DNA from 4 places in the Janthinobacterium sp. SUN206 genome. Region 1 is predicted to be linked to each of the others. Evidence: predicted binding sites of a transcription regulator. Region 1 holds the regulator's gene; each other region holds the start of a gene.
The links. The regulator FNR, encoded in region 1, switches genes on or off when oxygen is low (the NO sensors DNR and NnrR bind a similar motif). The targets are predictions, from matches to a motif close to TTGATNNNNATCAA.
Positions count from the first base shown of each region.

Region 2: the regulator FNR is predicted to act here: its motif matches at 3,805-3,818, upstream of cydD (thiol reductant ABC exporter subunit CydD).
Region 3: the regulator FNR is predicted to act here: its motif matches at 1,297-1,310, upstream of nirK (copper-containing nitrite reductase).
Region 4: the regulator FNR is predicted to act here: its motif matches at 5,619-5,632, upstream of O3300_RS02475 (serine protein kinase).

Region 1 covers NZ_JAPWIB010000003.1:64,893-72,162, forward strand. The annotation lists gene ccoN (cytochrome-c oxidase, cbb3-type subunit I) at 1-920, shown strand, start outside; gene ccoO (cytochrome-c oxidase, cbb3-type subunit II) at 936-1,550, shown strand; gene O3300_RS17245 (cbb3-type cytochrome c oxidase subunit 3) at 1,552-1,755, shown strand; gene ccoP (cytochrome-c oxidase, cbb3-type subunit III) at 1,748-2,668, shown strand; gene ccoG (cytochrome c oxidase accessory protein CcoG) at 2,671-4,053, shown strand; gene O3300_RS17260 (FixH family protein) at 4,156-4,680, shown strand; gene fnr (fumarate/nitrate reduction transcriptional regulator Fnr) at 4,805-5,563, opposite strand; gene O3300_RS17270 (response regulator) at 5,813-7,270, shown strand, end outside.
Region 2 covers NZ_JAPWIB010000002.1:81,280-88,549, forward strand. The annotation lists gene O3300_RS13200 (cytochrome ubiquinol oxidase subunit I) at 1-258, opposite strand, end outside; gene O3300_RS13205 (amino acid ABC transporter ATP-binding/permease protein) at 373-2,055, opposite strand; gene cydD (thiol reductant ABC exporter subunit CydD) at 2,052-3,740, opposite strand; gene O3300_RS13215 (GbsR/MarR family transcriptional regulator) at 3,879-4,430, shown strand; gene O3300_RS13220 (PEP-CTERM sorting domain-containing protein) at 4,717-5,283, shown strand; gene O3300_RS13225 (hypothetical protein) at 5,429-5,608, shown strand; tRNA gene O3300_RS13230 (tRNA-Arg) at 5,694-5,768, opposite strand; tRNA gene O3300_RS13235 (tRNA-Pro) at 5,863-5,939, opposite strand; gene glmM (phosphoglucosamine mutase) at 6,021-7,270, opposite strand, start outside.
Region 3 covers NZ_JAPWIB010000004.1:112,806-120,075, reverse strand. The annotation lists gene norR (nitric oxide reductase transcriptional regulator NorR) at 1-1,228, opposite strand, end outside; gene nirK (copper-containing nitrite reductase) at 1,379-2,863, shown strand; gene ytfE (iron-sulfur cluster repair protein YtfE) at 2,893-3,570, shown strand; gene O3300_RS21175 (nitric-oxide reductase large subunit) at 3,585-5,870, shown strand; gene O3300_RS21170 (DUF1841 family protein) at 6,006-6,428, opposite strand; gene O3300_RS21165 (hypothetical protein) at 6,643-6,900, shown strand; gene mqo (malate dehydrogenase (quinone)) at 6,893-7,270, shown strand, end outside.
Region 4 covers NZ_JAPWIB010000001.1:596,730-603,999, forward strand. The annotation lists gene O3300_RS02460 (SDR family oxidoreductase) at 1-296, shown strand, start outside; gene O3300_RS02465 (SpoVR family protein) at 577-2,136, opposite strand; gene O3300_RS02470 (DUF444 family protein) at 2,133-3,389, opposite strand; gene O3300_RS02475 (serine protein kinase) at 3,392-5,407, opposite strand; gene O3300_RS02480 (hypothetical protein) at 5,692-6,870, shown strand; gene O3300_RS02485 (hypothetical protein) at 7,080-7,270, shown strand, end outside.

The DNA of each region.
Region 1 (7,270 bases):
CGATTTTGCACGTGGTCAATGGCGCCGTCATGCCAGCCTCGTTCACCAAGTCGTACTCCGCGTATGCGGGCGTGCAGGACGCCATGATCCAGTGGTGGTACGGCCATAACGCGGTGGGTTTCATCCTGACCGCCGGCTACCTGGGCATGGTGTACTACTTCATTCCGAAACAGGCCGAGCGCCCCGTGTACTCGTACCGTTTGTCGATCGTCCACTTCTGGGCGCTGATCTTCACCTACATGTGGGCGGGTCCGCATCACCTGCACTACACGGCATTGCCTGACTGGACGCAATCGATCGGCATGGTCTTCTCGCTGGTCCTCCTGGCACCAAGCTGGGGCGGCATGATCAACGGCATCATGACCCTGTCGGGCGCCTGGCACAAGCTGCGTACCGATCCGATCCTGAAGTTCATGATCGTTTCGCTGTCGTTCTACGGCATCGCCACCTTCGAAGGTCCGATGATGTCGATCAAGACCATCAACTCGCTGTCGCACTACACCGACTGGACCGTTGCCCACGTGCATGCGGGCGCCCTGGGCTGGGTGGGCTTCATCACCATGGGTTCGATCTACTACCTGCTGCCGCGCCTGGCGGGCCGCACGCAGATGCACAGCACGCGCCTGGTCGACGTGCACTTCTGGGTGGCCACCATCGGCATCGTGCTGTACATCGCGGCAATGTGGATCGCCGGCGTGATGCAGGGCCTGATGTGGCGCGCGGTCAATCCGGACGGCACCCTGACCTACACCTTTGTCGAGAGCGTGAAAGCGACGTATCCGTACTACGTGGTGCGCGTGGCCGGTGGCCTGCTGTACCTGTCGGGTATGTGCATCATGGGCTACAACACCTGGATGACTCTGCGCGGCAGCAAACTCCCCGTCGCCCGCATTCCGGAACTGAACGCGGCGCACGCCTGATAGGAGCGAAAGCAAATGAAATTTTCACATGCATGGATTGAAAGAAACCCCTGGCTGCTGATCGCCCTGGTCACGGTGGTGATCAGCATCGGCGGCGCCGTCGAGATCGTTCCCCTGTTCTTCCAGAAGAGCACGACGGAACCCGTCGCCGGCCTGAAGCCGTACTCGCCGCTGCGCCTGGCGGGCCGCGACATCTACGTGCGCGAAGGCTGCTACAACTGCCACTCGCAGATGGTGCGTCCGCTGCGCGCGGAAACGGAACGCTATGGCCACTATTCGGTCGCCGGCGAATTCGTCTACGACCGTCCATTCCAGTGGGGTTCCAAGCGCACGGGACCCGACCTGGCCCGCGTGGGCGCGCGCTACAGCGATGAATGGCACCGCACGCACTTGAACAACCCGCGCGACGTGGTGCCCGAGTCGAACATGCCGTCCTACCCCTGGCTGGCGAAGACCAAGCTGGTGCCTGACGACATCATGCCGAAGATGCGCGCCCTGAAACGCCTGGGCCAGCCGTACAGCGATGCAGAGATCGCCGCCGGCCCCGCGCAGCTGCAGGACAAGACGGAAGAAGACGCCCTGGTCGCCTATCTGCAAGGCCTCGGTACATTAATCAAAACAAGGAATTAGCATGGCAATCGAAAACCTGTTTGACAGCGCCAGCAGCGTCATGACGGTGGTTTCCTTTACGACGTTCGTGGGCATCCTGTGGTGGACGTTCAGCCGCAGCAACAGCGACTTCGACGCGGCGGCACGCCTGCCGTTCGCCGACGACGCGCTCGACTATCCGGCCGAGGCCGAGACGACCCTGGCGAAGGAGCATAACCATGGCTGACTTTACCAACGGCTTCTGGAATATCTACGTCATCGTGCTGTCCCTGCTGGGCATCATCGGCTGCGGCGTGCTGCTGTACTCGCAGTCGAAAGTGAAAGTGCCGGCCGGCGCCCCCGCCGACGGCACCACGGGCCACGTCTGGGACGAGGACTTGAAGGAACTCAATACGCCGATGCCGCGCTGGTGGATGTGGTTGTTCTACATCACCATCGTCTTCTCCCTGGCGTACCTGTTCCTGTATCCGGGCCTGGGCAACTATGCCGGCAGCCTGGGCTGGAAATCGACGGGCCAGTACGAGGAAGAGCTGAAGAAGGCGGAAGCCGACTACGGTCCCTTGTTCAACAAGTACCTGAGCCAGGACTTGAAGACGGTGGCCGCCGATCCGCAGGCGCAAGCCATCGGCCAGCGCCTGTTCCTGACCTACTGCGCGCAATGCCACGGTTCGGATGCGCGCGGCAACAAGGGCTTCCCCAACCTGACCGACAAGGACTGGCTGTATGGCGGCGAACCCGACATCATCAAGACCACCATCATGCACGGCCGCAATGGGCAAATGCCACCGATGGGCGCCGCCCTGGGCTCCGAAAAGGATGTCGAGAACGTGGCCCATTATGTGCTGAGCCTGTCCGGCTCGACCTCGGATCCCGTCAAGTCCGTGCTGGGCAAGGCCAAGTTCGGCGCCTGCATGGCCTGTCATGGCGCCGATGCCAAGGGTAACCAGATGCTGGGCGCGCCAAACCTGACGGACAAGACCTGGCTGTACGGCGGCAGCGCCGACACCATCATGGAAACCGTACGCAAGGGACGCAGCAACACCATGCCGGCCTTCAGCGATTTCCTCGGCGAATCCAAGGTACACGTGCTGTCGGCGTATGTCTGGAGCCTGTCGAATCCGCAGGCACCCGCAAAGTAAAAATGGAACCTCAAGTCATCAAGATGTATGCGGCCCGCGAGCAAATCTACCCTCGCGAGGCCAAAGGACGCTACGCTACCTGGCGATGGGTATGCGTATGGCTTACCCAGCTGGCGTTCTACGGCTTGCCGTGGTTGACCTGGAATGGCAGGCAAGCCCTGCTGTTCGATTTGACCACGCGCAAGTTCTACATTTTCGGCGTCGTGCTGTGGCCCCAGGATTTCATCTATCTGGCGGCCCTGCTGATCATCTGTGCGTATTTGTTGTTCCTCGTCACGGCCATTGCCGGGCGGGTGTGGTGCGGGTTCTCTTGCCCGCAAACGGTATACACGGAAATTTTCCTGTGGGTCGAACGCCGCATCGAGGGCACGCGCAGCGCGCGCATGGCCCTCGACAAGCAGGGCCCCTCCGTGCGCAAGGCGTTCAAGAAGACGGCCAAGCACCTGGTATGGGGCGCCATCGCCCTGTGGACGGGCTTTACCTTTGTCGGCTACTTCACGCCGATCAAGGAACTGGCGCAGTCGGTGACCACGCTGAACTTCGGTCCCTGGGAATGGTTCTGGGTCTTGTTCTACAGTCTGGCAACCTACGGCAACGCGGGCTGGCTGCGCGAGCAGGTGTGCAAATACATGTGCCCCTACGCGCGCTTCCAGAGCGCCATGTTCGACCAGGACACCCTGATCATCACCTACGATGCCAAGCGCGGCGAACCACGTGGCGCCATGAGCAAGAAGGCCGGCAACAACGACAAGCTGGGCGATTGCATCGACTGTACCCTGTGCGTGCAGGTGTGTCCGACCGGCATCGATATCCGTAACGGCCTGCAGTATGAATGCATCGGTTGCGCCGCTTGCGTCGATGCCTGCAACAGCGTGATGGACAAGGTCGACCGGCCACGGGGACTGGTACGCTACAGTACCGACCATGCGATGGAAAACAACTTCAATTCGAAGCAGATACGCCAGCGCGCCATGCGCCCGCGCGTCTTGATCTACACTTCCATCCTGGCCCTGATCATCATCGCCGTGTGTACTTCGCTGGCCCTGCGCACGCCCCTGAAAATGGACGTGATCCGCGACCGCGGTTCCATGGGACGCGAAGTGGAAGACGGCATGATCGAAAACGTCTACCGCCTGCAGATCATGAACACGTCGGAGCAAAGCCAGCATTTCAAAATCAGCGCTTCCGGCTTGCCGGGCCTGACCTTGCTGACGCGCGAAGAAGTGACCTTGCAGCCGACGGAAACGCTGGGTTGGCCCATCCGCCTGCGCGTGCCGCACGGCGTGGGAGAGAAGGGCTCGAACAAGATTGCGATCGAATTGCAATCGCTGGACGACCCATCGCTGCATGTGCGTGAAAGCGCGGTATTCATCGTGCCACGTTAACAAGGAAAGGCGGACGGGGACCGGGTGCCCTCGCCGCCGCCACGAAGTTGCAGGAAGGCCGGTCCCCATGCGGGGACTGGCTGATTAAACAGGAGAAATATCATGTCCGACAGTCTGAAACTGCAAGCACCCGTTGCACCGTGGTACAAGCATCGCTGGCCATGGCTGCTGATGATCGGCCCCGGCCTGTCCGTGGTCGTCGGCAGCTTCATGGGCTATATCGCGTTTACGCAGCCCGATGCGCTGGTGGTGGGCGATTATTACAAGCAGGGCAAGGCGATCAACCAGGATTTGAAGCGCGACACGATCGCCAGCGACCTGGCGATGGATACGCGCCTGTCGTATGACGTGGCGCAAGCACGCCTGACCGGTTCCGTGCACAGCTTCGGCAAGGCCTATCAGGCGCCTTTGCAGCTGCACCTGGCGCATGCGACCCTGCCGGAAAAGGATATCAAGGTGCTGGTGCAGCCCGACGCAGCCGGCAATTTTTCCGTAGCGCTGCCGATGCTCGAGCGCAGCCGCTGGCAAGTGCTGGTGGAAAACGACAAACGCGAGTGGCGCCTGTCCGGCATCTGGACCTGGCCCCTGCAGCGCAGCATCGCGCTGCATGCGGATGAAGAGCTATAACGTACAGCGCCGGGAAAACCGTAGCGAGCGGCAGTGATTTGTGGTTGAGAAGCGCAGCTGTGCTATAGCACAGCGAGCATCGCAAGCCGCAAAGCGCGACGCGCAGCAGGTTTTGACGGTGCTGTTACTTGCAGACGTCCGTGCCGGCCGTAATGGCTTTCAGCTTGGCCGGCTGCAGGATTTCAATTTCCCGGTTGGAGACGCGCAGCCAGCCTTCCTTCTTGAACTTCGACAGCAGGCGGCTGACGCTCTCGATGGTCAGGCCCAGGTAGTTGCCGATTTCCTCGCGCGACATGCGCAGCTGGAAATTGCTGCCCGAATAGCCGCGCGCTTCATAGCGCGACGCCAGGTTGACGATGAAGGCGGCAAAGCGCTGCGTCGCCTGCATATTGCCCAGCAACAGCATGACGCTTTGCTCGCGCGTGATTTCCTGGCTCATCATGCGGTGGAAATGGCGCAGCAGGGTCGGCATATTGCCCAGCAATTGTTCCAGGCTGGAAAACGGGATTTCACACACTTCGCTGTCTTCCAGCGCCACCGCATTACAGTGGTGGCGGTCGGCGCTGATAGCGTCCATGCCCAGCAGTTCACCCGCCATCTGGAAGCCCGTCACCTGCTCTTCGCCGCCCGGATTGATCTGGTACGTCTTGAAATGCCCCAGGCGGATCGCATACAGGTTCTGGAACGAGTCGCCGATGCGGAACAGCGAGGCGCCGCGCACGATCTTGCGGCGGCGGCCGATGATCTGGTCCAGCCTGTCCATGTCGCCCACATCGAGGCCCATCGGCAGGCACAATTGATGCATGCTGCAGGTCGAGCATCGCGCACGCAACGCCTCCACGTTCACGGTGGGCAAGGTTGGAGTGAGTAGCGCTTCAGTCATGTCGGTACCTTTTAGAAAATGCAACAACAAGTTTACTGCATACAGCCGCATACAGGGTTGCCGTATGCCAATTTCACCGTAAATTCGGCGAATAAACGACGTCCAGCCTTTAATTATATGGCAACATCGTCAAAAGCCCATCCGGGACGGGCAATTTGCGCGGCACCGCTTGCCAAGCTGGGGCATTGATAGGAAAATTCCTGACAGCATTATCTGCCGCCTGTGCCGCCCGGTACTGAAAAGGAAATCATGAAGCCTCTCGGCATTAAAGCAAAAGTCGCGCTGGCCACCAGCCTGACCTCGATCGCCATGATCGCGCTGGTCACCATGATCCAGGTGCAGCACATGCGCGACGACTTCACCCGAGTACTGCTGAGCCAGCAATCGTCCCTGATCACCCGCACCGCCGCCGAACTCGACGACAAGCTGGGCATGCTGCTGCAGATCGTCACCCTGACGGCCAGGCAGCAGCCGCCGGAATTGATCGCCCGGCCCGCCCAATTGCGCGAATACTATTCGCGCCGCTCGATGCTGGTGCTGTTCGATGACGTGCTGGTGCTCGACGCGCATGGCGCCGTCGTGGCCGACATGCCGGAAGTAGCGGGGCGCGCCGGCATCAACGTCGCCGAGCGCGAGTATTTCCAGACCGTCCTGCGCACGCGCCAGCCCATGATCACCGAACCGATGCTGGGCAAGTCGAGCGGCATGCCCATCGTGCAGATGGTGGCGCCCGTGCTGGCCGCCGATGGCCAGGTGGCCGGCGTGGTGATCGGCGTGCTGCGCCTGTACAAGGACAACCTGCTGGGTCGCCTGCGCTCGGAAAAGATCGGCAAGAGCGGCTATTACTTCATCCTCACGCGCGGCGCCGTGCCGCGCTACGTGCTGCATCCCGATACCAGCCGGCTGCTGCAACCGCGCCAGCCGAACGCCAACCTGACGACGACCCGGCTGCTGCAGGAAGATGGCGAAGGCAGCATGGTCAGCACCAACAGCCGCGGCATCACGGCCGTCAACAGCTTCAAGCGCCTGAAATCCGTGAACTGGCTGCTGGCCGCCTCGCTCCCCGTCGAGGATGCCTTCGAACCGTTCGATGGCGTGCTGTACCGATTGGTGCTGTGGAGCATCCTCGCCTCGCTGCTGGCCGCCTTTGTTCTGGGCTGGGTCACCGTGCGCCTGCTGTCGCCGCTGGTGCGCCTGCGCGACACCCTGCAAGCCCTGCGCACCAGCGGCAGCCGCTTCACGCCCGTGCCGGTGCAGCAGCGCGACGAGATCGGCGAACTGACGGAAGCGTTCAACGGCCTGATGAGCGAACGCGACCGCCTGCAGCAGGAGCTCGAATCGCGCGCGGCGGAGCTGGAACAGGAACGCGACCGGGCCGAGGCGGCCAACCGCGCGAAGAGCGATTTCGTGGCCAACATGAGCCATGAAATCCGCACGCCCCTCAATGCCGTGCTGGGCATGGTGTATTTGCTAGGCAATACCAGGCTCGACACGGAACAGCGCAAGTATCTGACCATGGTCAGAGTGGCGGGCCAGTCGCTGCTGGGCATCCTCAACGACGTGCTCGACTATTCGAAGATCGAGGCACGGCGCATGGAATTGTCGCCCGTCGAATTCGACCTCGACGAAGTCATGAATACCCTGGCCACGACGATGACGATGAATGCGGGCGAAAAGGAGCTGGAACTGGCCATCGCCGTCGAGCCC
Region 2 (7,270 bases), on a different contig from region 1:
GCTGTAGTAGCTCCAGTTCATGCCGAACTGGAATTCCATGACGATGCCCGTCGCCACGCCCATGGCGAAGTTGATGCCGAACAAGACACCCCAGAACTTGGTCATGTCGCGCCAGATGGGGCGGTTCGTCATCACGTAAACCGTCTCCATGATGGCGAGGATCACTGACAGGCCTATCGTCAGCGGAACGAATATAAAGTGGTACAGGGCTGTCAGCGCAAACTGCAGTCTGGATAAAGCGACAATATCGAAGTCCATATGATTTCCTTGGTGTTTCCCTACTGTAATTGTAAACTTGGTATCTATCTGATGCGATTCGATTGGTTCCGCCGCCTTCGGGCTGGCGTGCGGCACCGCCTGTCTCCGTTCTTGTCAATCCCCCCGCAAGCCCGCCAGGGCCGCTTCGAAGCCATCCGTGCCGCGCCGCAGCTCTTCGACGATGCGGCCGTCGCGGATGCGCAGCAGCCGATCCGCCAGCGCCGCTTCGCGCCGCAAGTGAGTTGCGATCAGCAAGCTGCGCCCTTCGCAGCGCGCGCGCAAGCGCTGCAAAACGTCGCTTGCCGTCCCCGCATTCAGCGCTTCCGTCGCTTCGTCGAGCAGCCACAAGGTCGATTCGTGCAGGAACAGCCGCGCCAGCGCCAAACGGCGCGCCTGCCCGCCCGACAAGCCCAGGCCGCCCTCGCCCAGCATGGTGTCGAGGCCTCCCGCCAGGGCGCGCACCTCGTCGTCCAAGCCGGCCGCCTGCAGCGCCGCCCACAGCTGCGCATCGCTGGCGGCGGGGTCGGCCAGGCGCAGGTTGTCGCGCAAGCTGTCCTGGAACAATTCCGTCTTCTGCGTGAACAGACAGGCGCGCGGCGCGCTCACCTTGCCCGACAATGGCGCCAGTTCGCGCGCGGCCAGGGCCAGCAAGGTGGACTTGCCCGCGCCGCTGGGGCCGATCAAGGCCACGCGCTCGCCGGCGGCGATGTGCAGCGATACGTCATGCAGGATGGCCACATGGCTGCCCGCATGCGCGGCGCTGACGTGTTCCAGGCGCAAGCCCGGCGCGGCATCCATGGGCAGCGTGGCGCCCTCCTGCTGCTCCAGGCGCGGCGCCAGGCGGCGCATCGCCAGCAGCATGCGCCCCGCCTCCAGCGCGCCGCGGCGCAATCCCGCAAACGGTTCCACGGCCGTCAGGGCGATCAGCAGGGCCAGCGCCGCGGCCGGCACGCTCAGCGCCTGCTGCTGCACCAGCGCGGCGACGGCCAGCAGCACCCCGGCCAGGGTCGCGCTGCCGGCCACGCCATACGCGGCGCCCGCCGCCGTTTCCAGGCGCAGCAGGGCGAAATCGGCTTGCGCCAGCGAGCGGTCGATCCGCGCCAGCGCCGCGCACTGGGCGTCGATGCGGCCCGCCATCACCAGGTCCGTCTGGCCGGCCACCAGGTCGATGGCGCCGGAACGCAGTTTTTCGATGGCGCGCGAGCGCAGGATGGCCGGGCGGCGGGCGCGGCGCGCCACGCTCCAGCTGATGCCGCCGCCGGCGGCCAGCAGCCACGCGGCCAGTCCCAGGCCCAGCTGCCACTGCATCACGCCCAGCGCCACGCCCGCGAGCAAGGCCGCGCACAGGGCCGTGAAGGCGGGCACCAGCAGGCGCAGGTACAGCGATTCGAGCGCATCGATATCGGCCGTCAGGCGGAACAGCAGCTTGGCGGGCTGGCGCAGCAGGCGGCTGGCCGCTTCCGGGCGCGACCAGCCGCGAAACAGTTGCACGCGGATGCTGGCCAGCGCGGCGAACGTGGCGTCGTGCGTGACGAGGCGTTCCGCATAGCGCGAGCCCGTGCGGCCGATGGCCAGCAGGCGGATGCCGGCCGACGGGCCGAACACGTCGAACAGGATGGCCGTCGACGCGTGCAGGCCGGCAATCGAGGTGGCCGTGATGAACCAGCCGGACAAGCCCAATAAGGCCATGCCGGACACTGCCGTCAGGGCCGCCAGCAAGGCGCCCCCGATCAGCTTGCCTGGTTGGGCCAGCAGCAATTGCCGCAGGACGGGATGCGAGATCAGTGTGGTGTTCATGCGCGCAACTCCTGTGCCTGCGCCCGGGCATCGACCTGCACCGTGCGCTGCAGGCGGCCGGCCAGCACGGGGTCGTGCGTGGCGACGATCATCGTCTTGCCTTTCGCCAATTCCAGCAAGGCGTCCGTCACGCGCGCCGCCGTTTCGCTGTCCAGGTGGGCCGTCGGTTCATCGACCAGCAGCAAGTCCGCATGCGGATGCAGGGCCACGCGGGCCAAGGCCAGGCGCACGGCTTCGCCACCGGACAAGCCCTGCCCGCCATCGCTGAGCATGACGGCCGGCTGCGCCTGCGCCACGGCAGCCAGGTCGGCCAGGTGCAGCGCCTGCGTCACTTGCGCGGCATGCGCGCCGACGCGGCCCAGGGTCACGTTCTGGCTGACGGAGGCGGCAAACACGTGGGGACGCTGGCCCATCCACGCCATGCGCTGGCGCAAGGTATTCACGGTGCCATCGTTCAGGCGCACGCCGCCGATGCGGATCTCGCCGCCGCTGGCGGGCAGCAAGCCGGCCAGCAAGGACAGCAAGGTGGTCTTGCCGGCGCCGCTGGCGCCCAGCAGGGCGACGTGTTCGCCGGCGCGCACGGTCAGGTCGAAGCCGTCGAAGACGGGCGCCTCGCCAGGGTGGGCAAAGCGCAGTTGATGGATTTCGATAGCAGGCGGCGGCGCCACGGCCATGGCGGCGGCGGAGACGGCAGCGGCTGCCACGCCGGCGCCGGGCAGGGGCACGCCCTCGACCGCCAAGTCGTGCAGGCCGGCCAGGCCCGCTTCGCCGGCCGCCTTGTCGTGCCAGACGGCGGCCAGTTCGCGCAAGGGTTCGAAAAACGCGGGCGCCAGCAGCAGGATGAACAAGCCCTGCCCCAGGCTCAGTTCGCGGCCCCAGGTGCCGAAATTGATGCTGCCCAGCAGCGAGAAGCCGATGTAGGCGGCCACCATGGCGACACCGAGCGCGGAAAACAGTTCCAGCACAGCGGACGACAGGAAGGCGATGCGCAGCACCACCATCGTGCGCCGGCGCACGGATTGCGACGAGGCATCCAGGCGTTCGGCCGTGGCGTCGACGGCGTCGAGCGCGCGCAGGGTAGCCAGGCCGCGCAGGCGGTCCAGCAGAAACGCGTTCATGCTGCCCATTTCCACCATCTGCGCGCGGCTGGCCGCTTGCGCGCCCATGCCCACCAGGGCCATGAAGACGGGAATCAGGGGCGCGGCGATGAGCAGGATCAGGGCGGCGATCCACGACAGGGGCGTCACCACGGCGAGGATCACGAGCGGCACGAGCATGACTTTCCAGCGCGCGGGCTTGTAGCGCACCAGGTAGGGCACGATGGCTTCGGCCTGTTCGGCGATGACGCTGGCCGCCTGGCCCGACTGGGCGCGCTGGCGGTCCAGCGGCGAACGGTGCGCCAGCGCTTGCGCCACTTGCGCACGCAAGGTGGACAGGTGGTCGCGCGCCGCCGCATACATGCGCCGCGCGCCCCACGCTTCGCCGCCGGCGCGCAGCACGCCCAGCAGCAGCACGCCGGCGGCCGGCAACAGGGCCGCGCGCCACGGTGCGCCGGCCAGCATGGCTTGCACGGCCCAGGCCAGCAAGGCCGCTTGCGGCAGCCACAGCAAGGCGGCGCCGCCCTGCGCCAGGCTGGCGGCGCGGGGAAGGATAAAGCGGGGCAAGGACAGCGGCGTGGTCGGCATATCTATACTTTTTGAGTTTTCAGAATTTTCTGTAAATTCGATATTTTGTATAATACTGCGAAACATGACATATATCAATTGACCCTGCGGGTGTGGCGTGAAAAAATTCAGATAATTATGAAAACTCAACATATCCAAATGACGCCGCTGATCCTGACCTTCGTCAGCCATTTCGGCGAGATGGGCAGCCGCTGGGGCTTTAACCGGACAGTGGGGCAAGTGTACGCCTTGTTGTTTGTCGCAGAGCATCCTTTACACGCGGATGAAATCGCGGAACACCTGAGTTTTTCACGCTCGAACGTGAGCATCGGCTTGAAGGAATTGCAGGGCTGGGGCTTGATCCGCCAGTCGCGCATCCCCGGCGACCGGCGCGAGTATTTTTCCTCGCTGGGTGATGTGTGGCAAATCTTCCGCGTGGTGGCCGCCGAGCGCCGCCGCCGCGAAGTGGCGCCGACCTTGACGGTGCTGCGCGAATCGCTGCTGGCGCCGGCCACGGAACCCGTCGACCAGTATGCGCAGGAGCGCATGCGCGAAATGTATGAACTGGTCGACCTGGCCAACACCTGGTTCGACGACTTGCAGCGCCTGTCGCCCGAATCGATGGCGCAGCTGATGAAAATGGGCGCCAAGGTGCAAAAGCTGCTCAATGCCAAGGATCGCCTGTTCGGCGTCAGCAATAACAACGACTGAAACCCGCCCCCCTCCCTAATCAAGGCATTGCTAGCACAGGCTGGCATGCCTTGTCACGCCATTTCCGCTCGCCGTACAGGCTTTCGCCAGCACAGCCATACATAGCCGTATGCGATGTTGTCAAGCATGCCAATAGCATTATTTAAATTGTATTAATTTACATCAAGACTAAGCTTGCATATGCGTACTCACGCAAAGGCGACCGGGCGACAAGTCGACCTCCCTGACCGGACGGCGCGCACCCTGAAGCAGTGAAATGTCTGCAATAAAATAAAAGGGGATTTTCATGAAAAGCATAACAAGCATTGCCATACGGGCATCCATGCTGGCCGCCCTGACGGCCTGCATGGGCGTGGCACAGGCTGCTACATGGGTCGATGTGGGACCGGCCAGCGGTTTCAGCATCGAAGGCAGCACCGTCACTTACTCGCCGTCACCTGCCCTCATGGTGAAATACTATAACGACAATCTCGTGCCGCAGAGTCCCACCGACATCCAGGGCTATATCAACGGCGTTTTCGGCACCAGCCTGGGTGCGGCCGTCTCGTTTTGCGACAATGCCACCTCAGGCTGCACCGCCGGCACCACGGCAGGCGCCAGCGGCGGGGTGAATTCCTTCACGAGTGCGGCGGCCTATGATTACCTGGCCATCCATTTCGGCCAGGGCGAACTGGTCTTCCAATGGGCAGCGCCCGTCGCAGCCGGCACGACCTTCACGGTGGCAGGCTTGCCCAAGGACCTGAGCAATTACCGCGCCTACGTTTCCGCCGTCCCTGAACCGGAAACCTATGCCATGCTGCTCGCCGGCCTGGGCCTGCTCGGCGTCTTGGCGCGCCGCCGCCAGGCAAAATAAGAGCATCGGGCAAGACCCGCAACACGGCGCCGGCGCACCCATGTTTACAGCGCGCTTGCGCCGCGCCGCCCACTCTTTACACCGTCTTTATGCCTCTCCCGCTATGCTGACCGGCATCTTCAGTCATCGTTGCGAGGGAGCCCACATGCATGAATCCCCATTCCAGCCGCGCGCGCGCCATGCGCTGCGCCAGCACTTGCCCGTGCGCGAACGGCTGCGCCTGGCACGCCTGGCCAGCAAGAAAGTGCTGTCGCTGTGTTCCGCGCTGCTGTGCGCGGCGCCGCTGCTGTATTTGCTGAGCTTAGTGCTGGGCGCGCAGCCCTGAACCGCTGCGCGAAAACCGGATGTAGGAGGAAAGATGGAGTGCGTTGCGGCAGCTTGGCGCCGCATAATCGTGGCCAGTATGAAACTGGTCCGCCCAGAGGGAATCGAACCCCCATTCACGGTTTAGAAGACCGTTGTCCTATCCGTTGAACGATGGGCGGAGAGGTGCAGTATTTTAATCCATGCGCGCCAGCAATGAAATGCCAGCGCGGAATAGAAAACGGGCTGTCATTTCTGACAGCCCGTTTATGACTTTGGTCGGAGTACAAGGATTCGAACCTTGGACCCCCTGGTCCCAAACCAGGTGCGCTACCGGGCTGCGCCACACTCCGAAGACAAGATAATAACGCCCCCACCCAATTTCGTCAATTGCCATAGACGAATTAGATGGAAATAACTATCGGCGCCTGCCTTTACACAGCCACTTTATCCGCAATGCGGCGCGCCATCGACTCGGCCTTTTCCTTATCTTTCGCCTCCACCATCACGCGGATCAGCGGCTCGGTGCCGGAAGCGCGGATCAGCACGCGGCCCGTGTCGCCCAGCTCGGCCTCGACCAGTTCTTTCTCGGCCACCATGGCGGCATTTTTTTTCCAGTCGAAACCGGGCGCCACGCGCAGGTTGATCAGGGTTTGCGGGAACAGCACCAGTTCGGCCAGGCATTGCTGCAGGCTCTGGCCGCTGCGCTTGAGGGCGGACAATACTTGCAGCGCGGAAACGATGCCGTCGCCCGTCGTGTGCTTGTCCAGGCACAGCAGATGGCCGGAACCTTCGCCACCCAGTATCCAGCCCTTTTCCTTCATGACTTCCAGCACGTAGCGGTCGCCCACCTTGGCGCGCGCAAAGCCGATGCCCTGCTGCTTGAACAGCACTTCCAGCGCCATATTCGTCATCAGGGTGCCGACGGCGCCGGCCACGGGGCCTGTCGCCAGGCGGTCCTTGACCATGACGTACAACAACTCGTCACCGTTATACAGGCGGCCCGTGGCATCGCACATGATCAGGCGGTCGGCGTCGCCATCGAGGGCGATGCCCAGGTCGGCGCCGTGCTCGACGACGGCTTCGGCCATGGCCTTGGTTGCCGTGGCGCCGAAGCCCGCATTGATGTTGAAACCGTCGGGCTTGTTGCCGATGGCGATGACTTCCGCGCCCAGCTCATGGAACACGTGCGGCGCGATATGGTAGGCGGCGCCATGCGCGCAATCGACGACGATCTTCAGGCCGCGCAAGTCCAGCTCGTTCGGGAAGGTGCCCTTGCAAAATTCGATGTAGCGGCCCTGGGCATCGTCCAGGCGCTTGGCGCGGCCCAGCTTGTCCGAGGGCACGCAAGCCATGGGCTCGTCGAGCGCCGCTTCGATTTCCAGCTCCACGCTGTCGGGCAGCTTGGTGCCCTGGCCGGAAAAGAACTTGATGCCATTGTCGTGGTACGGGTTGTGCGAAGCGGAAATGACCACGCCGGCCGACAGGCGCAGCGCCCGCGTCAGGTAGGCGATTGCCGGGGTCGGCATGGGGCCGGCCAGCATCACGTCCACGCCGGCGGCCGACAGGCCCGCTTCCAGCGCCGCTTCCAGCATGTAGCCGGAAATGCGCGTGTCCTTGCCGATCAGCACCGTCGGTCGCGTCTTGCCGCCCTGCGACTTGGCCAGCACCTTGCCGGCAGCAT
Region 3 (7,270 bases), on a different contig from region 1:
GTTCGCGCACATTGCCCGGCCAGCGGTAGTGGCACAGGGCATTTTCCGCCGCGGCGGACAGGCGCAGGCTGCGCAAGCCCAGGCGCGCGCGGTTGAGCTCAAGAAAACCACCGGCCAGCAGCAGCACGTCATTGCCCCGTTCGCGCAGCGGCGGAATCGGCACGGGATACACGGACAGGCGGTGATACAGGTCGGCGCGGAACGAGCCATCGCGCACATGCTCGCGCAGGCTGCGGTTGGTGGCGGCGATCACGCGCACGTTGACGCGGCGCGGCCGGTCCGCACCCAGGCGCTGGATTTCGCCATTTTGCAAGGTGCGCAGCAGCTTGGCCTGTATCGACAGCGGCAATTCCCCCACTTCATCGAGAAACAGGGTACCCCCTTCGGCCGCCTCGAAACGCCCGGGCCGGTCGCTGACGGCGCCGGAAAACGCGCCGCGTACATGGCCGAACAATTCGCTTTCGGCCAGGGACTCGGGCAAGGCCGCGCAATTGACGTGGATCAAGGGCTTGCCTGCGCGGCGCGACAGCCGGTGCAGGCGGTGCGCGCACAGTTCCTTGCCGACGCCCGTCTCTCCCAGCAGCAGCACGGGCAGTTCGGAATCGGCGACCACTTGCAATTCGTGCAGCAAGTGCGTGATGGCGCTGCTCTGGCCGACGAAATCGTGTTCCTCGCGCGGCGCTTGCGCATCGGCCAGCATGGCGCCGCCCGACAGGCGCAGGGCGCGGATTTCCGTTTCCAGGCGGGTCACGCGCACGGCCGCCTCGATGGCGCAGGCCAGTTCCCCCAGGTCGCGCTGCGCTTGCGTATCGAAGGTGCCTACCTGCAGGGCGTCGAGCGTGATCACGCCCCAGCGTTCGCCCTCCAGGTCCAGCGCCATGCCCATGCAGTCGTGCACGGGCAGCGGTTCGCCGGCCCGCTCGGCGATCAGGCCATCGTAGGGATCGGGCAGGGAGCTGTCGTGATGGAAGCACAGCACGCCGCGCCGTTGCAGGATGGCGGCCAGGCGCGGATGGTCGGCGACGGCGAAGCGGCGTCCCAGCGCGTCGCTGGCCAGGCCGGCCATCGCCACGGGGCGCAAGTGCTCGCCATCGAGCTTGAGCAAGGCCACGGCTTCGCAGCCGAAGTGCGCGCGCAGGCTGCCGACCAGGCGCTGCAGGCGCACGGCGACGGGCAGGTCGGCGACCAGGTCGGTGAGCAGCAGCAGGTGGATGGCAGTGGTGGTCATAAGTACCATGCAGGGTACAACGAACCACGGTAAACAAGGGTCATTACGACCCTGTGTTTTTCAAATCATTGATTTAAAACAAGTTTTTCCTGGCACACGGTTTGCCTAGGTATGAGTGCCAAACCGGCATACAAGACCAAGGAAAGCTTGATGAAAACGACTCCCTCCCTCCGCGCCATTGCCGCCGCCGTCTGTGTCCTGGCCATGCCCCTGTCCGTGCAGGCCCAGGCGAGCCTGCCTGCCAGCGCTGCCGCCACTGCCGCCAAACCTGCCGCCGCCGCGGTCAAGCGCTATGAACTGCAAACCAATATCGTCGACGGCAAGATGGTATTCATCGACGCCAAGGGCCAGGTCAACCCCGTGCTGGCGGCCAAGGTGGGGGAAACGGTCGAACTCGTGCTGAAAAGCGGCGAAGGCGCCGAACACGACCTGCTGATCCCCGAACTGAACGTGGCTTCAAGCAAATTCAGCGCCAATAGCGGCAGCACCACCGTGCGCTTCAAGGTCACGCGCGCCGGTACGTTCACCTATTACTGCTCGATTCCCGGCCACCGCCAGATCGGCATGGAAGGCAAGCTGGTCGTGAGCGGCACTTCGCTGGCCGAAGCGGGAGCACCGAAGGCTGCCGGCGCCGGCAGCGCTGCCAGCGAATCGAGCCAGGCCGCCGCGCTGGCCCTGTACACGCCCGCGCCATCGCCGATGCGCGGTCCCGATCCATCGGCCGTCAGCGTGGCGGCCAATCCGGCCTCCGTACCCGCTGCCATCGGCGCGCGCGCGCCGCAGTTGCTCAAGTACCGCATGGAGACGGTGGAATTGCCGGGCAAGCTAGATGACGGCACCAGTTTTACGTATTGGACTTTCAACCGGCAAGTGCCTGGCCCGATGCTGCGCGCGAAGGTGGGCGACACGGTCGAACTGACCCTGTTCAACGCGAAGGACAGCAAGATGATCCATTCGATCGACCTGCACGCCGTGACGGGCGGCCATGGCGGCGGACAGCACACGCAGGTGGCGCCGGGACAGGAAAAAACGGTCACCTTCAAGGCGCTCAATCCGGGCCTGTTCGTCTACCACTGCGCCACGCCGCTGGTGCCGCAGCATATCGCCGCCGGCATGTACGGCATGATCCTCGTCGAACCGGAAGGCGGCCTGTCGAAGGTGGACCGCGAGTATTACGTGATGCAGGGCGAGATGTACACGGGCCGTCCGCACGGCGCGCCCGTGCACCAGGAACCGAACCTGGAAAAAATGGCCAATGAGCTGCCCGACTACTACGTCTTCAATGGCGAAGTGGGCGCCTTGAGCAAGACGCACAAATTGCAGGCGAAAGTGGGCGAGACGGTGCGCATCTATTTCGGCGTCGGCGGCCCGAACAAGATTTCATCGTTCCACATCATCGGCGAGATCTTCGACAAGGTGTACAGCGAAGGCTCGATCAGCAGCCCGAAACACGACGTGCAAACCACGCTCGTGGCGCCGGGCGGCGCGACCATCGTCGAACTCAAGGTACAGCATCCGGGCAGCTATCTGCTGGTCGACCATGCGCTGTCGCGCGCAGGCAAGGGCGCCGTGGGCGTGCTGGAAGTGACTGGCGAACCCGTACCCGGCGTCTACCACGCGGGCGCGGTGCAATAAATCTACCTATTCATCCTCAAGGAACTGTTATGGAAATGATCGACCTATCCCTGGGCCAACTGGCCCGCCGCATCCCTGGCGCCACGCGCCTGTTCGATGCGCACCGCCTGGACTTCTGCTGCGGCGGCAACAAGACCCTGCGCGCGGCAGCCGAAGCGGCCGGCGTGGATACGGCGCCCATTGTCGAGGAATTGCGGCTGCTGGCAGGACGGATTGACGCCAGCGGCGAGCGTGACTGGCAGGACGCCTCGGCCACCGAGCTGGTGGAACATATCCTGGCGCGCTACCACGCCGTGCACCGCGAGCAGCTGCCCGAGCTGATACGCCTGGCGCGCAAGGTCGAGCAGGTGCATGGCGACCGCGCCGACTGTCCGCACGGGCTGGCGGAACACCTGTCGGCCATGGCGCAGGAGCTGGAAAGCCATATGCGCAAGGAAGAAGACGTGTTGTTCCCGATGATCGTGCGCGGCCAGGGCCCGCGGGCCGGCGCGCCCATCAACGTCATGCGCATGGAGCACGACGACCATGGCGTGGCCTTGCGCGCGATGGAGGCAATGACGAACGATATCACCGCCCCTGGCGGCGCCTGTACCACCTGGCGCGCGTTGTACACGGGCTTGCGCACCTTCCGCGAAGACCTGATGGCGCACATCCATACTGAAAACAATATCCTGTTCGAGCGCTTTGCGCCGGCCGTGGTGCACTGACAAAGGAATGACCCATGGGTCCGTACAAAAAACTCTGGTTCACCCTGATCGGTGTACTGATCGTGACGTTTTCGCTACTTGGCTACTACGGCACGGAAGTCTACCGGCAGGCGCCGCCCATCCCCGCGCAAGTGCTGGCGCAGGATGGCCGGCAGCTGTTCGACCGCGAGGGCATCCTCGACGGCCAGACGGCCTGGCAATCCGTCGGCGGCATGCAGCTGGGTTCCATCTGGGGCCACGGCGCCTACCAGGCGCCCGACTGGACGGCCGACTGGCTGCACCGCGAATTGACGGCCTGGCTGGAACTGGCCGCGCAAGAGCTGCATGGCAAGGCCTACGCGGCGCTCGACGGCCCCGCGCAGGCGGCGCTGCGCGAAGCGCTCAGGCTGGAATACCGCGGCAACCGGACCGACGAGGCGCAAGTGCTGCGCCTGTCGCCGCGCCGCGTGCAAGCCATCGCCAGCACGGCGCACTATTACGATCAGCTGTTCTCCGACGCGCCGGCGCTGCAAAAAAGCCGCGAGCATTTCGCCATGAAGGAAAACACCCTGCCCAGTGCCGAGCGGCGCGCGCAGATGACGCAGTTCTTCTTCTGGACGGCGTGGGCCGCCGCCACCGAACGTCCTGACCAGAAAGTGACCTATACGAACAACTGGCCGCATGAACCGCTGATCGGCAACCAGCCCAGCGGCGAAAACCTCGTCTGGTCGGTCGCCAGCGTGGTGGTGCTGCTGGCCGGCGTGGGCTTCCTCGTCTGGGGCTGGGCCTTCCTGCGCGACCATGACGAAGCGCTGCCGGCGGCCGGTCCGCGCGATCCGCTCACCACTTTCGCCCTGACGCCTTCGCAGCGGGGACTGGGAAAATACCTGTTCCTGGTGGTGGCCCTGTTCATCTTCCAGGTCTTCATCGGCGGCTTCACGGCGCACTACACGGTGGAGGGACAGCAGTTCTACGGCATCGACGTGTCGCGCTGGTTCCCGTATGCGCTCACGCGCACCTGGCATATCCAGGCCGCGCTGTTCTGGATCGCCACGGGCTTCCTGGCCGCCGGCCTGTTCCTGGCGCCCCTGATCAATGGCGGCAAGGATCCCAGGTGGCAGCGCCTGGGCGTCGACGTGCTGTTCTGGGCCCTGGTCGCGGTCGTCGTCGGCTCTTTCATCGGCAATTACCTGGCCATCGCGCAAGTGATGCCGCCCGAGTGGAATTTCTGGCTCGGCCATCAGGGGTATGAATATGTGGACCTGGGGCGCTTGTGGCAGATCGGCAAATTCGTCGGAATCCTGCTGTGGCTGGTGCTGATGTTGCGCGGCGTCATACCGGCCCTGTGCCAGAAGGGCGGCGACAAGAACCTGCTGGCGCTGCTGACCGCGTCCGTGGGCGCCATCGGCCTGTTCTATGGCGCCGGCCTGTTCTACGGCGAACGCACGCACCTGTCCGTGATGGAGTACTGGCGCTGGTGGGTGGTGCACCTGTGGGTGGAAGGCTTCTTCGAAGTGTTCGCCACGACGGCGCTGGCCTTCATCTTCTCGACCCTGGGCCTGGTGTCGGTGCGCATGGCCACGACGGCCAGCCTGGCGTCGGCCTCGCTGTTCATGCTGGGCGGCATACCCGGCACCTTCCACCATCTGTACTTTGCCGGCACCACCACGCCCGTGATGGCCATCGGCGCGAGCTTCAGCGCGCTGGAAGTGGTGCCGCTGATCGTCTTGGGCCACGAAGCGTGGGAAAACTGGCGCCTGAAGGAACGCGCGCCATGGATGGAAAACCTGCGTTGGCCCATGATGTGCTTTGTCGCCGTCGCCTTCTGGAACATGCTGGGTGCGGGCGTGTTGGGCTTCATGATCAATCCGCCCGTCGCCTTGTACTATATCCAGGGCTTGAACACGACCCCCGTGCATGCGCATGCGGCGCTGTTCGGCGTGTACGGCTTCCTGGCATTGGGCTTTACCTTGCTGGTGCTGCGCTATCTGCGTCCCGACTACCGTTTCAGCCCTGCATTGATGAAGACGGGGTTCTGGGGCTTGAACGCGGGCCTGGTGCTGATGATCTTTACCAGCCTGCTGCCGATTGGCATCATCCAGTTCCACGCCAGCGTGACGGAAGGCCTGTGGTATGCGCGCAGCGAAGCGTTCATGCAGCAGCCGCTGTTGCAGAATCTGCGCTGGATACGCACCTTTGGCGACGTGGTCTTCATCGTCGGCGCCATCGCCATGGCGCTGCAGGTGGTGCTGGGATTGATGGGGAGAGGGCCGACACAGGCCTTGCCTCAGCGCATGAAGGAGGCAGTAAAACCGATGTGAGGTAGTACTGGCACAACACCTGGCAACACCGTAGCGAGCGGCAGCGATTTGTGGCTAAGAAGCGCAACCGTACTCTAGTACGGTGAGCATCGCAGGCCGCAAAGCGCAACGCGCAGCAGGTTTTGACAGGTGTTCCTACCGGCGGCGGACGCAGTCGATATAGGCGTCCGTGTCCGGCGGCAAGCCCGAGCGCTGCGACGCCCAGATCATCTGCCCCAGGCATTCCATCACTTCGTGCTGGGCGGCATGGGCCGAATCGAGGCGCTGGGTGAGCTGCTGGACGGCCGGGCGGATGCCGCGCGGCTGGTCCACCTGCACCTGTTCCGTGATCGACAGATGCATGGACAGGTGCAGGAAAGGATTGGCTTGTCCCCCTTCGACGGAATAGTCGCGCGCCAGCGCCGCTTCGACGTCGGAGAGCTCGTTTTCATACTCGGGGTGTTCGAGGATCCAGTCGAGCGCAATGGCTTCCATCGGCGTGAGGATTTCATGGGCGCGGTGCTTGCGCAATGTTTCGCAAAAGAAACGGCGCACATCGTCGGACGAGGGGTTGAACATGGCTGAAGGACTATGGCTAAAGGGCAGCCGGCATTGTACCGCGTACATAAATAAAGGGCATCGAGGATGCCCTTTTTGCCGTCTGGCGGCCGCTTGCATGACCCGATAGTCACCGTCATTTAATACCCTGCAGTAAGTATTATCCACTACCGCCACGGCCCGGCGGCGCCAAATAACGGTGATAAAATCGCCGCTCTTGATATTTGCACTGGACATGACGGCGATTTCATTGCCGGTTTTTCAGCCGACAACGAGGTCCGCGCTGTCCATTGCCCGCACCTTTGCCACCAGATCATGCTCTTGGGATATCCCTGAGCGCGGCAGCATGCCTATCACCATCGACATTGACCTGTCCGGCCGCCCTGGCGTTCCGGCTGGCCGGTTGTTTTTCATTCAATACGGCGATGGTGCCGCCACGGTGGCGCGCAAGAATCATCCTTCAGTATTCATAAACGGAGTTACGTATGCGTAAATCGCTATTACTTTTGATGTCGTGCCTGATCCTGGCGGCATGTGACAAGACCCCTCCGGCCTCGTCCGAAAAACCGGTCGACGTGCTGCTGATCGGCGCCGGCACCATGAGCGCCACCCTGGGCAGCATGCTCAAGGAACTCGATCCGTCGCTGACGATGGAAATGGTTGAGCGCCTCGATTCCGTGGCCGCCGAAAGCTCGGATGCGATGAACAACGCAGGCACGGGCCACTCGGCGTTTGCCGAACTGAACTACACGCCGGAAGCGGCCGATGGCAGCATCGAGACCAAGAAAGCCGTTGCCATCAACGAGCAATTCGAAATTTCCAAGCAATTCTGGGCTTATCAGGTCGCCAACAAGCACCTGGGC
Region 4 (7,270 bases), on a different contig from region 1:
TCGCCGCCACCGGTACCGACCCGGCGGCTGTCAACCAGGTCTACAACGTGGCCGTCAACGCCCGCACCAGCCTGACGCAGCTGCACGCCACCATGCAGCAGATGCTGCTTGCCGCCCGCCCGCAGCACGTGCCGCAGGCGCCGCAGTACGGCGAGTTTCGCGCCGGCGACGTGCGCCATTCGCAGGCGGACATTGCCAAGGCGGCCCGCTTGCTCGGCTATGCGCCCACGCACGACCTGGCGCAAGGCTTGCGGCACACCATCGCCTGGTATGTGGCGCAGGCGGACGGGGCTTGAAAAACACGCTGGCCAGGCAGGCACGTGCCGGCCGCGCTTGCGGCGCGCGCGCAGGCGGCCGGCGGAGTCCGAGTCCGGCACTGGTCATCGGCAACTTTTCATTGCCAGATATGCATGCCGACATACATATCAGATACAGATACCCGATACCCACATCAGATACCCATACCAGATATGTCGACCAGATGCCCATGCCAGATGCGCAGGCTCGCTATCCGTCCTGCCGCCTGGCCGCGAGACCGCGAGACCGCCAGACCGATTGGTGCCCGGTGCCTGGCGTTCAGCGTTGCGTGGGCGGCGCTGTCGGCGTTGCTGACGTTACTGTTGACGTTGTTGCTGACGCTGTCGGTGAGGGCGGCTCGGGTACGCCGTCGCTCTTGCTGCGTAGAACCCTTGGCGTGCCCCGAAAGTCGGCCGTATGCAGGGTGACGGGACGGCGCCAGACGCGGGCGATGTACGCCAGCACCTGTTCCGCCCGCTCCAGGTCGAGGCCGCGCCCATCGCGCAGGTGGTCGTGGCGCAGCACCAGGCTGCCGTCGTCGTTGAGCAGGGTGACGGCGATGCACGGTGCGCCATAGTTGTATTTGGGCGCCAGGATGGCTTCGCGGATGACCCGCAAGTCGCGGCTGGCCAGCCGTGTTTCGCCGTCGCGGCGGCTTTCATGCACGAACAGGCCCAGGCGGTCAGCCAGTTCGGCATCCAGATAGTTGCGAATAAAACTGCAGTCATCGTCGTCGCGGCAAATCTGGCGCGCCCGCGCCAGTCCTTCGCGCTCGATGATGTGTTCCCACATGCAAAAGCCCAGGTGATAGGGGTTGACGGCCAGCGCCTGCTGGTGCTCGCCCGCGTAAGGACGCACCACGTCGGAGTGCGACTTGAGGGCCGCCAGGTACAGGGCCGGCGGCAGGAAATCCGCTTCGCGCAGCAGCCGCGCATGCCAGTACGAGGCCCAGCCTTCGTTCATGATCTGGCAGGCGTACACGGGATAGAAGTAAAACGACTCTTCGCGCACGGCCAGGAAAATATCGCGTTCCCAGTCGGCCAGGTCCGGCCCATGTTGCGCGATGAACCAGAGTAAATCGTATTCGGGCTGCGGCGGCAGGAGCGGGCGCTGCGTCACGCGCGCCCGTGCCGTCTCGCGCGCCGCCAGCGCGGCCGCTTCGCCGGGCAGGCGCCGGTAGCGTCGTGCAAACGGGTCGTCTCCCCCGGCGCCGCCACGCCTGCCGGCGACACCGGCCGGTCCGGACAGCGCGGCATAGGGCGGGCGGTGCAGCTCGGCGTGGATGTCCACGTGCTGCTCCAGCGCCAGTGCCGCGTCGAGCACGGCTTCCACCTGTTCCTGCCCGTGCCGTTGCAGCGCCATTTCCAGACGTTGCGCCCGCGCCGCGCTCTGTTCCAGGATATGCTGGCCCGCCATGACGCCGAAACGCAGGAACAGGGCGTTGCGGCTGGCGAAATCGGCGTGGCCCAGCACGTGGGCCGTGACGAGGGTGTTTTCCGCCACGGAATTGTGTTCGGCCATGTAGGCATGGCAAGGGTCGCCGGGAAACATGACTTCGAACATATGCGAGTTGCCCATCTTTTGATGCACGAGCTGGTGGATGTAGCGCACGCCGAACGACCAGTGGCGCATGCGCACGGGCAAGCCATAGATGGCGATTTCGGCCATGAAACTGTCCGGCACCAGCTCGAACTCGACGGGGGCGAACGCCAGCCCCAGTTGCCGCGCCAGCGCTTCGATGCGCGCCGCGTAGCCGTCCAGGCCAATTGTGTTCGCCGTGTCCGCTGTATCGGCCATATCGGCCGTGTCGGCGTGGCGCGGGGCGTCATGCCGCGTCATGCCGCATCCTCCGTATCGGCCGCCTCGTGCCGGAAAAAGGTGCGGATGGCTTCCCACACGTCGTCGCTCTTGCCGAGGATGCTGCTGTGCAAGGGCAAGCCGCGCCGTTCCTGCTCGGCGAACAAGCTGTGCATTTCGGTTTCCAGGCTGCGCGGCACGCCGGGCACGGTTTCCACATAGCCCATATAGTTGAGCAAACCGGCCAGTTCGCCCAGGGCCGCGCTGGCCGGCCCCCGGTCTTCGCTGAAATTTTCGCCATCGGAGGCATAGAACAGATAGGCGTTGTAGCGGCCCGGCGCGTAGTGTTCCTGCAGCAATTCGCGGCTCAGGCGAAACGCGGTGGACGCCATGGTGCCGCCCATGCCATTGACCTGGAAGAACTCGGCTTCGGAAAATTCCCAGGCCCGCGTCGTATGGGCGATAAAGCGCGTTTCCACGCGCGCATACCTGCGACGCAAGCCTTGCAAGGCAAAGAAAAAGAACGATTTGGCCAGCTTGCGCTCTGGCTGCGCCATGCTGGCCGACACGTCCAGCACGAAAAACACGACGGCGTTCGTGCTGGGCCGGGGTTGCGGCAGCACCTGGCGGTAGCGCAAGTCCTCATTGGTAAAGGGCACTGGCTGCGCTTGCAGGGCGCGCCGCTTGATGGCTTCCTTGACGGTGCGCCGCCGGTCCAGCCGCGAACGGGCGCCATGCCGATCCAGGCCGCTACGCACGAGCCGCACGTCGTCGATGGCGCCCAGGTGGCGTGGCGTCAGGTGCGGCAATTCGAAGGCGTCCCACAGCCAGTCGAGTATGTCGTCGATGGGAAACTCCAGCAGCAGGCGCACGGCCCCCTCGCCATCGCCGCCGTCACCTTGCGTGCCGGCCCCGCCCGTGGCGGCGGGCCGGGCCGGGCGCAGGATATCGCCGGGCTGGCCGTCCCCCTGGCCCGCGCCCAAGCTGCTGCGCGCGGGCGCCAGGCGGAAACGCGCATGTTCGAGCAGGCGCATGGGCACTTGCACCGTGCGCTGCTGCGGTCCGCCGATCAGGTCGGGCGTGGCGACCAGCTCGGGCAAGTGCGCCTGCACGGCTTCGCGCACTTTCTGGTTGTGGCGCAGCCAGTCGCGCGCGCCGCGCGAGAACAGCGCATACCAGGGCCGGGCCAGGGCTGGCGCGCCACCCGCCGCCGCCGCGCCTGTGGGGTCCGTGGAATCCCCCCAGGCCGGATGGCCATCCTGTGTGCCGCTGGCTGGCGTCGTGGTGGCGGCCATGGCTATTCCTGCGCCAGCAAGGTGGTCACGTAGTTGAGCGCTTCGCGCGCGCTATGGGCGTCATAGCCGTATTCGTCGACCAGGCGCTGCTCGACGGCGGAGATCCTGGCCCGCACGTCGTCGTCGGGCCGCTTGGCCGAGCCGACGAGGCGCAGCACGTCGCGCCGCTGCTCGAACAGGTATTGCTGGATGGCGTCGTGCAATGGCGCATGGCTGGCCAGGCCAAACGCTTCGCCCCGCTTGAAGGCGCTCATGGCCTTGCGCACCACTTCTTGCCGGAAAGATTGCTTGCCCGAGTCGCTGATGTGAATTTTCTCTTCCACGGCGCGCAGGAAGCGCTCGTCGGGACGGCGCTCTTCGCTGGTGATGGGATCGCGGATCTGGCGGTTGTCGAGCATGGCTTCGACTTCATCGAGATATTTGTTCAGCAAGTCTTGCGCTTCTTGCTCGAATGACACGAACAAGGCCTTGTGCACGTCGGCCTTGACCCAGCGGTTATAGAAATCCTTGCGCGTGAGCACCAGGTAATCGACCCATTTGCGCTTGCGCCGGGGTTCGATGCGCGCATCGTTTTCGATGCCGTCTTTCAGGGCCAGCAGCACGTCCATGGTGGACAGGCTGTTGCGCTGGGCGGAAATGATGGCGTGCGACAGGGCATTGATGACGAAGCGGGGCGACACGCCCGACAGGCCCTCGTCGGGCGACTTGTCGCGCTCGCGCATGCGGCGCAGGTCGGCCGGCTGCAAGTCGTCGACATCTTCGTTCGCGTAGATGCGCAGTTTCTTGACCAGCTCGGCCTCCTTGTCCTCGCCCTCGGGCATGCGGCTGAGGATGGCAAACACGGCCGCCGCATGCAGCACGTGCGGATCGAGGTGAACGTCGCGGAAGGCGGGCGCGGCCGCCAGGATTAGCTTGCGGTAAATGCGCGCTTCTTCGCGGTAATTGAGCGTATAGGGCACTTGCACGATGACCATGCGGTCGAGCAGCGCCTCGTTTTCGCTTTCTTGCAGGAATTTGCGGAATTCGGCCAGATTCGTGTGCGCGAGGATGGTTTCGTCGAGGTAGATCAGGGGGAAGCGCGACACCTTGACATTCTTTTCCTGCGTCAAGGTCAGCAGCAAGTAGAGGAATTCCCGCTTGACCTTGAGGATTTCGATCATTTCCAGCATGCCGCGGCTGGCCGCATACACGGCGCCGGACCACGACCAGGCGCGCGGATCGCCTTCGTCGCCGTATTGCGCCACTTTCGACAGGTCGACGGAACCGACCAGGTCGGCCAGGTCGGCCGTCGTGGGATCGTGCGGCGCATACGTGCCGATGCCGCAGCGGCCCGCCTCGGACAAATGGATGCGCTCGACGGGCATGCGCAGGAAGTCGCCCGCATACTGCTCTTCCAGGCGGGCGCGGCAATGTGGGCACAGTTCGCCCTGCAGCTCGGCATCATAGCTGGCGCGAAAGTCGGCGCGCATGCTGTGCGGCACCAGGTGCAGCGGCGATTCGTGCACGGGACAGCCGGCGATGCCGTACAGCGCGCCTTCGCTGCTGTGGCTGTACTCTTCCAGGCCCCGCTTGAGCAGGATCACCATGGTCGACTTGCCGCCCGATGGCGGGCCAAGCAACAGCAACATGCGGCGGCCCACTTCGGAGCCGGCGGCGGCCGCCTTGAAGTAGGCGGCGACCCGGTCGATCGCCTCGTCGATGCCGAACAGCTCGTCGTCGAACAGGCGGCAGCGGAAGCGTCCGTTGCCGTCGGTCTGGCCATTCCAGCGCATCATGTCCCACAGGTACCGGTGCGCGCTGCGCGTCAGCAGTGCGGCGCGGCCGGGCAGGATTTGCTCGAGGAAGTCGGCAAAACTGCCGCGCCAGGGCGTGATGCGGTGTTTTTCCGCCCAGGCCGCCATGCCGTGCACGAAACCCGCATGCTGGGCCGCGCCACCGGCGTCCGTCGCATTGTCGGCGGCTGTATTGGCGCCGGCTGAGGCCGCTGCCGCAGGGGCGTCGTCGGATTGGCGTGTCATACCAGGGCTCGTTATTGCAGGGCTCGTCATTGTTTCCCCATCCTTGCTGTTGCTGGCGTTGCTGCCGTGGAGCAGGCCCGGTTCCAGCCTGTCGGCCAAGTATACGGCGGCGCCTCTGCCCGCACGCCTGATCCCGCTCAACCTTGACGAGGGAACTATTTTTGTACTCGCTGGCCCCCATTGGGGCAGGGCAGCCTGGCATCCGCGCGGTTCAATCCAGATCAATACCGGCCCGCGCAGCGCGTCCACACTGGAAGCTTGCGGCGACCCACGAGGAGAACACGATGATAGGCAACGAGAATGGTTTCAGCGCCCCGCCCGGCAGCAGCGGCAGGGGACAGAGCGCGGATGATGAAGAGGCCGTCGGCCAGTTTTCCGTCCCCGGCGAAGACGACAATACGATCGAGAGCGCGTCCGTCGCGGATGTGCCCGACGCCCTGAGCGGTGTCAGCATGGAATTGCTGGAAATCAAGCGCAGCATCGAGGATGGCATGCGGCAAAGCATCGCGCAAGCGGGCGGCGCGCGCGCGGCCGACGCCTTCAGCGACAGCGGCAATATCCAGGGCGTGTCCATCGGCCTGGGCGAGGGCGCCAGCGACAGCTCGTCCGGCGAGCCGGGCTTGCCGGCACTGACCCTGTACGTGGCCGAGCCCACTTCCGTCGACCGGGCCAAGGCTGCCATCGTGGGGGCCATGGGCGTGCGCGCCGTGGCCAGCGACAAGGTGCCCGTCAACATCGTCGTCACGGGCGTGATCGATGCGCAGCCCCACCGTTTCCGCCTGCGCCCCGCGCCGGGCGGCGTGTCGGTCGGGCATTTCCGCATCACGGCCGGCACCATCGGCTGCCTGGCCGTGGGGCGCAGCGCGCCGCGCAACAGCCGCCTGATGATTCTTAGCAATAATCACGTGCTGGCCAATTCCAACGGCGGCGTGTTCAACGATTGCATCGTGCAGCCTGGCCCCATCGACGGCGGCCGCTGCCCGCAAGACCAGGTGGCCGTGCTCGAACGCTTCGTGCCCATCAATTTCAGCGGCGGCGTCAACTTTGTCGATTGTGCCACCGGCTGGGCCTGGCCAGACAGGGTGCGTCCCGAACTGGTCTACCTGAGCGGCGGCGTGCCCGCGTACTTCCGCATCAGCAATGCGCTCGTGGCGCCCGCACTGGGCATGATGGTCGGCAAGTCCGGGCGCACGACGCAATTGACGCAGGGCCGCATCACGGGCCTGGGCGCCACCATCAACGTCAATTACGGCGGCGGCAGGATCGCGCTGTTCCAGGACCAGATCGCCATCACGGGCGTCAGCGGGGCGTTCAGCGCGGGCGGCGATTCCGGCTCGTCCATCTGGACCTGGAACCAGCAGCGCAATCCCGTCGGCCTGCTGTTTGCCGGCGGCGGCAACATCACGTTTGCCAACCAGATGCGGCGCGTGGTGGTGGCGCTCGACATCAATTTGTACACCTGAGCACACTTTAGGAGCCGGCGGGGCGGCCCCGCGCCGCCTTGCCTGACGCTGTTTTTTGCACGATGACGATCTTGCTTAAGTATTGCTCAAGTCTTGCGCAAGGCCGGCTGTCGCGCATGGTCTTGGCCGGCGAAGCGTGCTGCAGCGCCGGTTGGCCGGGTGTATCATGCAAGGCATCGGGAGGGTTTGTCATATCAGGAGGGTGTGTCATGTCAAACAGTAAGTTCGCACAATCGCCATATGCCGTCTTCGAGGACGCCGCCATGCCGTATTTGCCGGATGCCCCCCCTGGACAGGGCCCGGGACACCATGCCCAGGCTGCGCCGCAGGGCCGCCTGGAAGCGGCCAGGCGGCGCAACGAGCGGGCGCTGATGGCCATCGACGGCGTGGAAGGCGTCAG